DNA from 2 places in the Mesorhizobium sp. M0184 genome. Region 1 is predicted to be linked to the other one. Evidence: predicted binding sites of a transcription regulator. Region 1 holds the regulator's gene; the other holds the start of a gene.

Region 1 (4,530 bases):
CGGCTGCTGCCGCCGACCGGCCCGGTGCGGCCCGACAGCTATGATTTCTCCTTCGACAGCTATTTCGCCGGTATCGGCGGCAGCGGCTTTTTTCTCGGCAATCCGAAAGTCGTGTCGTCGGGCAGCATGCCGCTTGCCGCGCAGCTTTCTTCCGCGATCGAAGACGCGCGCGAATCCATCGCCGACCATATCCGCAGCCGCATCGGCGGTGCCGAGGGCGAGATTGCTGCTGCGTTGATCGTCGGCGTGCGCGCCGGCATTCCCGAGGAGATCAACGAAGCGATGCGGCGCACCGGCATCTACCACATCATCTCCATCTCGGGGCTGCATATGGCGTTGGTCGCCGGCACCATCATGGCGCTGCTGCGGGGTGCCTTTGCGCTGTTTCCCGATTTCTCATCGCGACGGCCGGTCAAGAAATATGCCGCGGCCGCCGCGCTTCTTTCGATTGCGGCCTACCTCGTCTTTTCCGGCATTGTCGTGGCGGCCGAACGCAGCTTCATCATGCTGGCGGTGATGCTTATCGCCGTGCTGTTCGACCGGGCCGCGCTCACCATGCGCAACCTGGCGATCTCGGCCATCGCGGTCATCCTGGTGTCGCCGCACGAGGTGGTCGGTCCGAGTTTCCAGATGTCCTTCGCCGCGACGGCGGCCCTTGTCGGCGCCTATGCAGGCTGGTCCGATTACCGCGCCGGCAGGGCCACCACGCCGCCGCCGCGGCTGTCGCCGCAACGCTTTGCCACTCGAAAGGTCCTGCTGGGCATGTGCGGTCTGGCGATGACCTCGATCATTGCAGGGAGCGCCACAGCGCTTTTCGCCATATGGCATTTCCAGCGCGTGGCGCCGCTCAGCCTGTTCGCCAATCTGGCCATCATGCCCATCGTCTCACTGGTCGTCATGCCCTTCGCCGTTCTCAGCGCGCTGGCGATGCCGTTCGGTGCGGATGGCCCTTTCCTCTATGTCATGGGCAAGGGGCTGACGGCGATGATCGCCCTGTCCGGGTGGATCTCGGAGCGCTCGCCGATCGATGCGGTCGGGCTGATTTCGCTGAGATCCGTCCTTCTGGTGACGATCGCCCTCGTCATTGCCAGCATGGCGACGACCTGGTTGCGGCTGGCGGCACTTCCTTTTGCGCTCGCCGGCTTGCTGACGACAACGCAGACACGCATACCCGACGTATTGGTCTCGGAGGACGCACGGCTGGTCGCGCTGCCGATCGGCAGCGGTGAACTCGCGGTCAACCGGGCACGCCCGAATGAGTTCACCATCGACAACTGGAAACGCGCGCTCACATCCGAGGCTATCGTCGCGCCGGAAACACCTGGAAAGAACGACCCGCAATTCGACATTGCCGATCCGGCCGACCTACCGCCGGGCATGCCGTTCATTTGCACGGATGGCCTCTGCCTTGCCAGGCATCCATCCGGCGCGATCATCGCGCAAGCCAAGGACCGCGATACTGCGCGGCCAGCCTGCGCCTTTGCCAGCTTGATCGTCATCGACGACGCCACCGCCCATAACCCCTGCTACTACGACCGGCTGGTCCTCGTCGTCACCAAACGGCAACTGGCGCACGCGGGAAGTGCCGCCGTCTACTTCGATCCACAAGCGGCAACGCGCGCCGAAATCCGTTTCGCGGTCGAAAAATCATACCGGCCCTGGCACGTGCAGCGGAAATTTTCACGCGCGGCACGAGGCCTGCCGCCATACCGCAGGGCCGACAACCCCAAAGCCGGCGCCAAGGGCGGAGCTCAGTAGCGGCGGATCAGTCCGACGAGCTTGCCTTGCACCTTGACCCTGTCTGGTCCGAAGATGCGCGTCTCGTAGGCCGGATTGGCGGCTTCCAGGGCGATCGAGGCGCCCTTGCGGCGGAACCGCTTCAGCGTCGCTTCCTCCTCGTCGACCAGTGCCACCACGATCTCACCGGGGCTCGCCGTATCGGCATTGCGGATGATCACCGTGTCGCCGTCGAAAATGCCGGCCTCGATCATCGAATCGCCTTTGACCTCGAGCGCATAATGCTCGCCGCCCATGATCATATCCGGCGGCACCGAAATCGAATGCGTCTGGTGCTGGATGGCGTCGATCGGCACACCGGCGGCGATGCGGCCCATCACCGGGATCGAAACGGCGGCGACGACATCGTCGTCATTTCCGGCTGCGGGCACGCGCGACGATGTCGGCTTGCCTTGCCGAGGACCGCCTTGCCCAAGACTGCCCTGGATGACACTCGGCGAGAACTTGCGTGCCGCATTGAGGCCGGGGGCGATCGAGTCAGGCAGGCGCAGCACCTCCAGCGCACGGGCCCGGTTGGGCAAACGGCGAATGAAGCCGCGCTCCTCCAGCGCCGTAATCAGCCGGTGGATTCCGGATTTGGAAGCCAGGTCGAGCGCTTCCTTCATCTCGTCGAAGGAAGGCGGGATACCGCTTTCCTTCAACCTTTCGTGGATGAACATAAGCAGTTCGTGTTGTTTGCGTGTCAGCATAGCGACCCCCAACAGAATCAGAAAAACAAACCCAGAACAAACACTATCTGTTCCAGTTGTGTTCCGCAACTGTTTAAAGTTTAATGAATGCGTTAAGGCTTGGGAAACAAACCACGCCCCTACCGGAATGCCGCATTTTCACCGTCGCGAGCGTCATCCCCTTGATTCTGCTTTCGTTTGCGCCTTCTGGCTTCCCAGAAGGCAGCACTGGCATCGGCCGTCAGTCGGCAAAGGGCACGGAATTGAACCCGTATCGACTGCGCGGTTCGGTCAATGCACCGTGAACGAAACGAACTCAAAACGCCAACCTCGGGTTAACTCCTGGTTTCCAGTCGCCTGGTCAGGCTGCTTCTCGCCGGTGGAGCCTTGCTGCGCGCAACCAGGTGATGGAAGAACAGTCGATGCGTGTCCGGCGTTGCGTTGAACTTTTGGGGGGAGCAGGCAAATCATGACAGGAATTCCCGATCTCGCCGCCATAAAGGCGATGGATGCCGCAGATCCGCTGCGCGCGATGCGCGACCGCTTCGTGTTGCCGCAAGGAGTGATCTATCTCGACGGCAATTCGCTAGGAGCTGCTTCACGTGCCGCTTTCGATGAACTGCACAAGGCCGCGACCGAAGAATGGTCGCATGATCTCATCCGCGCATGGAACACGGCCGGCTGGTTCAACATGCCGCTTGAACTTGGCGACCAGCTCGGGCGCCTGATCGGTGCCGCGGCCGGCCAGACGGTGGTCTGCGACACGACATCGGTCAACATCTACAAGCTGCTGCACGCCGCCATGGCCATGCGACCGGAGCGGCAGGTCATCGTCGCCGAGGGCGATAGTTTTCCGACGGACCTGTACATGGCTGAGGGTGTGGTTTCGACGCGAAAAGATACGCTGCTGCGCCTCTCGGGGGTCGACGCGCCGACCATCGAAGAGCTGATCGACGAACGCACCGCCGTGGTGCTGGTCAACCACGTCAACTACAAGTCGGGCGAACTGCGCGACATGCCGGCGCTGACGCGCAGGGCTCAGGAAGCCGGGGCGATGATCGTCTGGGATCTCTGCCACACCGCCGGCGCGATGTCAGTCGAGCTCGACAAGGCAAACGCCGATTTTGCCGTTGGCTGCACCTACAAATATCTGAATGGCGGCCCGGGCGCGCCTGCCTTCATCTATGCGGCTGAGCGGCATCTTTCCGACATCCAGCAGCCGCTCACCGGCTGGTGGGGCCATGCACGGCCCTTCGCCTTCGAGCCAGGCTATGCGGCCGGCACCGGCATCCGCCGGTTTCTGTGCGGCACCCAGCCGGTCCTGTCGATGCGCACGCTGAAGGGCGCGCTCGACATCTGGAACGATGTCGACATGACGGCGGTGCGCAAGAAGAGCATCGCGCTGGCGGATCTGTTCATCGAGCTTGTCGAGGCAAAGTGCGGCACTTACGGGCTCACGCTCGAAAGCACGCGCGATGGGGAAAAACGCGGCAGCCAGATTTCATTCATGCATGAGCATGGCTACCAGGTCATGCGCGCGCTGATCGAACGTGGCGTGATCGGCGATTTTCGCGCGCCATCGACCATGCGCTTCGGCTTCACCCCGCTCTATGTCAGCTATGCCGATGTCTGGCAGGCCGTCAAAGTGCTTGAGGATATCCTCCGCACCGGTGCGTGGAAGGATGCGCGCTTCGCAATCAAAGCAGCTGTCACTTGAGATTGATGCGAGAGCTGGAATCGTGAGGCTGGCGACGACGCGCCGCGCGATGCTCACGGCTACGTTGCAAGGCCATATTGCCAGGGAGGGCGCAGGGTGTTCGAACGTCACATTGCCGATTGGGACAACGCCTATGCCAACGGCGCCAACATAGCCGGCAGCGATCGCTGGCCGGCGGCCTGGACCGAGCCCGCGCGGGTTTTCCGCGACGTGCTTTCGACCGAGGGCAGGGCGCGGCTCGACATGGCCTATGGCGACAACCCACGCAACCGGCTCGATCTTTTCCTGCCGGCCATCAAGCCCAAGGGACTCGTGGTGTTCGTTCATGGCGGCTACTGGATGGAATTC
Region 2 (4,530 bases), on a different contig from region 1:
CAGGGAATGCCGAGCGGCGACAGGAACGGCTTCAATATGACTGCGTAAGGCGCACCGTCATTGCGGTTCAGGCCCTGTTCGCTGCCCTTGGTGTCGCCGGGCGGCGGCACGTCGGCGCGCGGCACCAGCTTGGAGATGAACGCCAGGTATGTCGGCATGCCGAACATCACCTGCCGGACCGGATCGACTGCCACGCCGCCCCAGTTGAAGGTGCCGAAATTGCCGGGGTAGATCAGCGAGCCCTGTAGCGACGGCGGCGTGTAGCGGCCCTCATAGCGCAACTTCCGGAGCTCGATCCGGCAGGCCAGCTGGTCGAACATGGTGATGCCCCACATATCCGCGCCGGTCAGCGGTTTCGGACTGAAGCTGAGATCCGAGACCGGCTGCGTCGGCGAGGTATGGTCGCCTTCGATCGCGCCGCCCGGCGCCGGCACTTCCTTGACCGGAACGATCGGCTCGCCGCTGCGCCGGTCGAGCACATAGAGGTCGCCCTGCTTGGTCGGGCCGACCAGCGCCGGCACCACGCCACTTTCCGTGGTGATGTCGACCAGCGTCGGCTGCGCCGGCACATCCATGTCCCAGAGATCGTGGTGCACGGTCTGCCGCACCCAGCGCAATTGTCCGCTGTTGAGATCGAGCGCGGTGATCGAAGAGGAGAATTTCTCGTCATTGGCGCTGCGTCCGGCACCGAGTTGGTCCGGCGTCTTGTTGCCGAGCGGCACATAGAGCAGCCCGAGCTTCTCGTCGACGCTCGCCGTCGACCACATGTTGGGTGAGTTGTTGGTGTAGGTCTGGTCCGGCGGCAGCGGCGTCGTCTGGTCCGGATTGCCGGAATCCCAATTCCACAACAGCGCGCCGGTGTCGGCATCGTAGGCACGGATGACCCCGGACGGCTCCTGCGTCGAATAATTGTCGTTGACCGCGCCGCCGACGATGATCTTGTTGGCGACGATCAGCGGCGCCGAGGTCGAATAATAATAGCCCGGCTTCGGATATGGCATGTTGGCGAGCAGGTTCAGCGTGCCGCCTTCAGCGAAAGTCGGGCAGACCTGGCCATTCGCCGCATCGAGCGCGATCAGCCGGGCGTCGGATGTCGGCAGGTAGATGCGTGTGGCGCAGGGCTGGCCGGCGGCGACCTTGGCATCGGCATAATAGGACACGCCGCGGCAGGTCTGGTGCTGGCGGTCCTTGTTGAGCTTGACCTGCGGATCGAAGCGCCATTTCTCCTTGCCGCTCGCGGCATCGATGGCGATGGCGAAATTATGCGGCGTGCAGATGTAGAGCGTGTCGGCGATTTTTAGCGGCGTCACCTGATAGGTCGTCTCGCCGATGTCGTCGGGCCCTTTCACGTCGCCGGTGCGATAGGTCCAGGCCGGCTGCAGATTGGCAACGTTTTCGGCGGTGATCTGGTCGAGCGGCGAATAGCGCTGGCCATATTGCGTGCGACCGTAATAGTGCCATTCGCCAGCCGGCACGTTGCCGCCGAGATCGGCGGTCGGCGTCACCTTGTCGGTGTTGAGTTCACCCGCAATATCCTTTGGATCGGTCGTCATCGAATAGCCGGCGACCGCAAGCGAGGCCAGCACGGCGAGGATCAGCGGCGCGCGTCCGTCGGGACCGGTAAGCCCGCGCCGCGCCCATGGCGTCAACAGCCATAGCGCGACAAGCACGATGATGCCGCCGCGCGGGCCGAGCTCCCACCAGTCGAAGCCGATCTCCCAGACCGCCCAGGCGAGCGTGCCGAGCACGATCGCCGCGTAGAGCCACAGCGCCGTGGATCTGCGCCTGTAGAGCAGCCAGGCCGCGACAAGGAAAGCTAGACCGACGATGACGTAATACCAGCTGCCCCCCAGCGTCACGAGCCAGATGCCGCCGCCGCCAACCGCCAGGCCGATGAGGAAAAGGATCAGGGAGGTGATGACCACAGCCAAGACGGTGCTCCTTCGACTGGTGCGCTCCGCGACGCGTCCATGGGCAACCCCGCATTGCGTTCCTGCCCCCACGCAACTTTCTCCGGCCCGCCTCCCCTGTCAAGCAAGCTCGGCGTTTTACGGCGCCGGCCCATTGCAAGCCCGGCGTTTTGGTTAGCGGACCCATTCAGATTGTGAGTCTACGACTGGACAGAGAACAAAACGGAGACACTTCTGGCCTTTCGCTGCCGAATCACTACATTCGGGGAGAGATGTCCGGCTTTTCGGAAGACATGCCCTTTTTTGACGAACCGAACGCGCGGCCCGTGTCCCCGTCGGGCATTGCCGCGCGCGCCATGGCTGCCCGCAGCAACCAGAACAACGCGCCCGATTATCTCAACGGCCTCAACCCCGAGCAGCGGCTGGCGGTGGAAACCACCGAAGGCCCGGTGCTGGTGCTGGCCGGCGCCGGCACCGGCAAAACGCGCGTCCTGACCACCCGCATCGCCCACATCCTTGCCACCGGCAAGGCTTTCCCCTCGCAGATCCTCGCCGTCACCTTCACCAACAAGGCGGCGCGCGAGATGAAGCAGCGCATCGGCCTGTTGATCGGCGAAGGCAATGTCGAGGGCATGCCGTGGCTCGGCACCTTCCACTCGATTGGAGTGAAGCTGCTGCGCAGACATGCCGAGCTGGCCGGGCTCAAATCCGACTTCACCATTCTCGACACCGATGATGTCGTGCGCCTGATCAAGCAGCTTATCCAGGCCGAAGGGCTGGACGACAAGCGCTGGCCGGCCAAGCAGTTCGCCCAGATGATCGACGGCTGGAAGAACAAGGGCCTTGGCCCCGCCGACATCCCCGAGGGCGATGCCCGTGCCTTCGCCAACGGCAAGGGCCGCGAGCTCTACAAGGCCTACCAGGAGCGGCTGAAAACGCTGAACGCTTGCGACTTCGGCGATCTCCTGTGCCACCCGATCCGCATCTTCCGCGCCAATCCGGACGTGCTGAAGGAATACCACAAGCGCTTCCGCTACATCCTCGTCGACGAGTATCAGGACACCAACACCGCCCAGTACATGTGGCTGCGGCTCTTGGCGCAGCGGCCGCAATCCTCCCCCCTTGAGGGGGAGGTGCCCGCGAAGCGGGCGGAGGGGGTTGCCGCAGAAGGCACCGCTAGAGCGTCGAGCACTGCCGCCGGTAGGTCGAGCACTGCCGCACGGACCCCACCCGACCGGGCTTCGCCCGGCCACCCTCCCCTCAAGGGGGAGGGAAGCCCGCGCCTGTCCACCGTAAATATCTGCTGCGTCGGCGACGACGACCAGTCGATCTATGGCTGGCGCGGCGCCGAGGTCGACAACATCCTGCGCTTCGACAAGGATTTCCCCGGCGCCACCATCATAAGGCTGGAGCGCAATTATCGCTCGACCGCGCACATCCTCGGCACGGCGTCCCACCTCATCGCCCACAATGAGGGCCGCTTCGGCAAGACGCTGTTTACCGAAAAGATCGCCGAGGACGACGAGAAGGTGCATGTCCATGCCGCCTGGGATTCCGAAGAGGAGGCCCGCGCCGTCGGCGAGACCATCGAGGCCTATCAGCGCCAGAAGCACAATCTCAACGAGATGGCGATTCTCGTCCGCGCCTCCTTCCAGATGCGCGAATTCGAGGACCGCTTCGTCACGCTCGGCCTCAATTACCGCGTCATCGGCGGCCCGCGCTTTTATGAGCGGCTCGAAATCCGCGATGCGCTGGCCTTCTTCCGCGTCGTCGCCAACAGCGGCGACGACCTCGCCTTCGAGCGCATCGTCAACGTGCCGAAGCGCGGCCTTGGCGAGGCCACCATCCGCCAGATCCACGACACCGCACGGGCGCTGCGCATCCCGATGCTGGAGGCGGCGGCAAAACTTGCCGAAAGCGACGAGCTGAAGCCGAAGCCGCGCGCCGCACTGCGCGAGGTATCGGCCAATTTCGAGCGCTGGCAGAAGGCGCTGGAAACCACGCCGCACACCGAGCTCGCCGAGACCATTCTCGAGGAGAGCGGCTACACCGATATGTGGAAGAACGACCGCTCGGTGGAAGCGCCAGGCCGGCTGGAGAACCTCAAGGAGTTGATCCGCTCCATGGAGGAGTACGAATCGCTGCGCTCTTTCCTCGAACATGTCGCACTCGTCATGGACGCCGAGCAGAACGCCGAGCTCGACGCCGTCAACATCATGACGCTGCATTCGGCCAAGGGCCTCGAATTCGAAACCGTGTTCCTGCCCGGCTGGGAGGAAGGCCTGTTCCCGCACCAACGCTCGCTCGACGAGGGCGGCCGCTCCGGGCTCGAGGAGGAGCGCCGGCTTGCCTATGTCGGCCTGACCCGCGCCAAGAAGAACCTGCACATCTGGTTCGTCTCCAATCGGCGCATCCACGGCCTCTGGCAATCGACCATCCCGTCGCGCTTCCTCGACGAGCTGCCCGAAGCCCATGTCGAAGTTTCCGAGAGCGGCAACAGCTACGGCGGTTACGGCAATTCCTATGGCGGCGGCTCGTTCGCCTCCGGTCGCGGCGGCCAAGGGGCAGCCAGGCAGAACCCCTATGGGGCGTCGCGCTTCGACAACATTGGCGGCAATTC

Evidence for each region. Region 1 encodes LexA, which represses DNA repair genes until DNA is damaged. Its sites were predicted from a motif close to TGTTCNNNNTGTGTTCNG; they were not measured.
Region 2: the regulator LexA is predicted to act here: its motif matches at 2,124-2,141, upstream of NKJ23_RS10400 (ATP-dependent helicase).

The regions. Positions count from the first base shown of each region.
Region 1 is NZ_JAMYSZ010000012.1:15,429-19,958, forward strand. Features, by position in the region: gene NKJ23_RS16480 (ComEC/Rec2 family competence protein) at 1-1,758, shown strand, start outside; gene lexA (transcriptional repressor LexA) at 1,752-2,486, opposite strand; gene kynU (kynureninase) at 2,935-4,182, shown strand; gene NKJ23_RS16495 (hormone-sensitive lipase) at 4,279-4,530, shown strand, end outside.
Region 2 is NZ_JAMYSZ010000006.1:154,431-158,960, forward strand. Features, by position in the region: gene NKJ23_RS10395 (glucose/quinate/shikimate family membrane-bound PQQ-dependent dehydrogenase) at 1-1,931, opposite strand, end outside; gene NKJ23_RS10400 (ATP-dependent helicase) at 2,183-4,530, shown strand, end outside.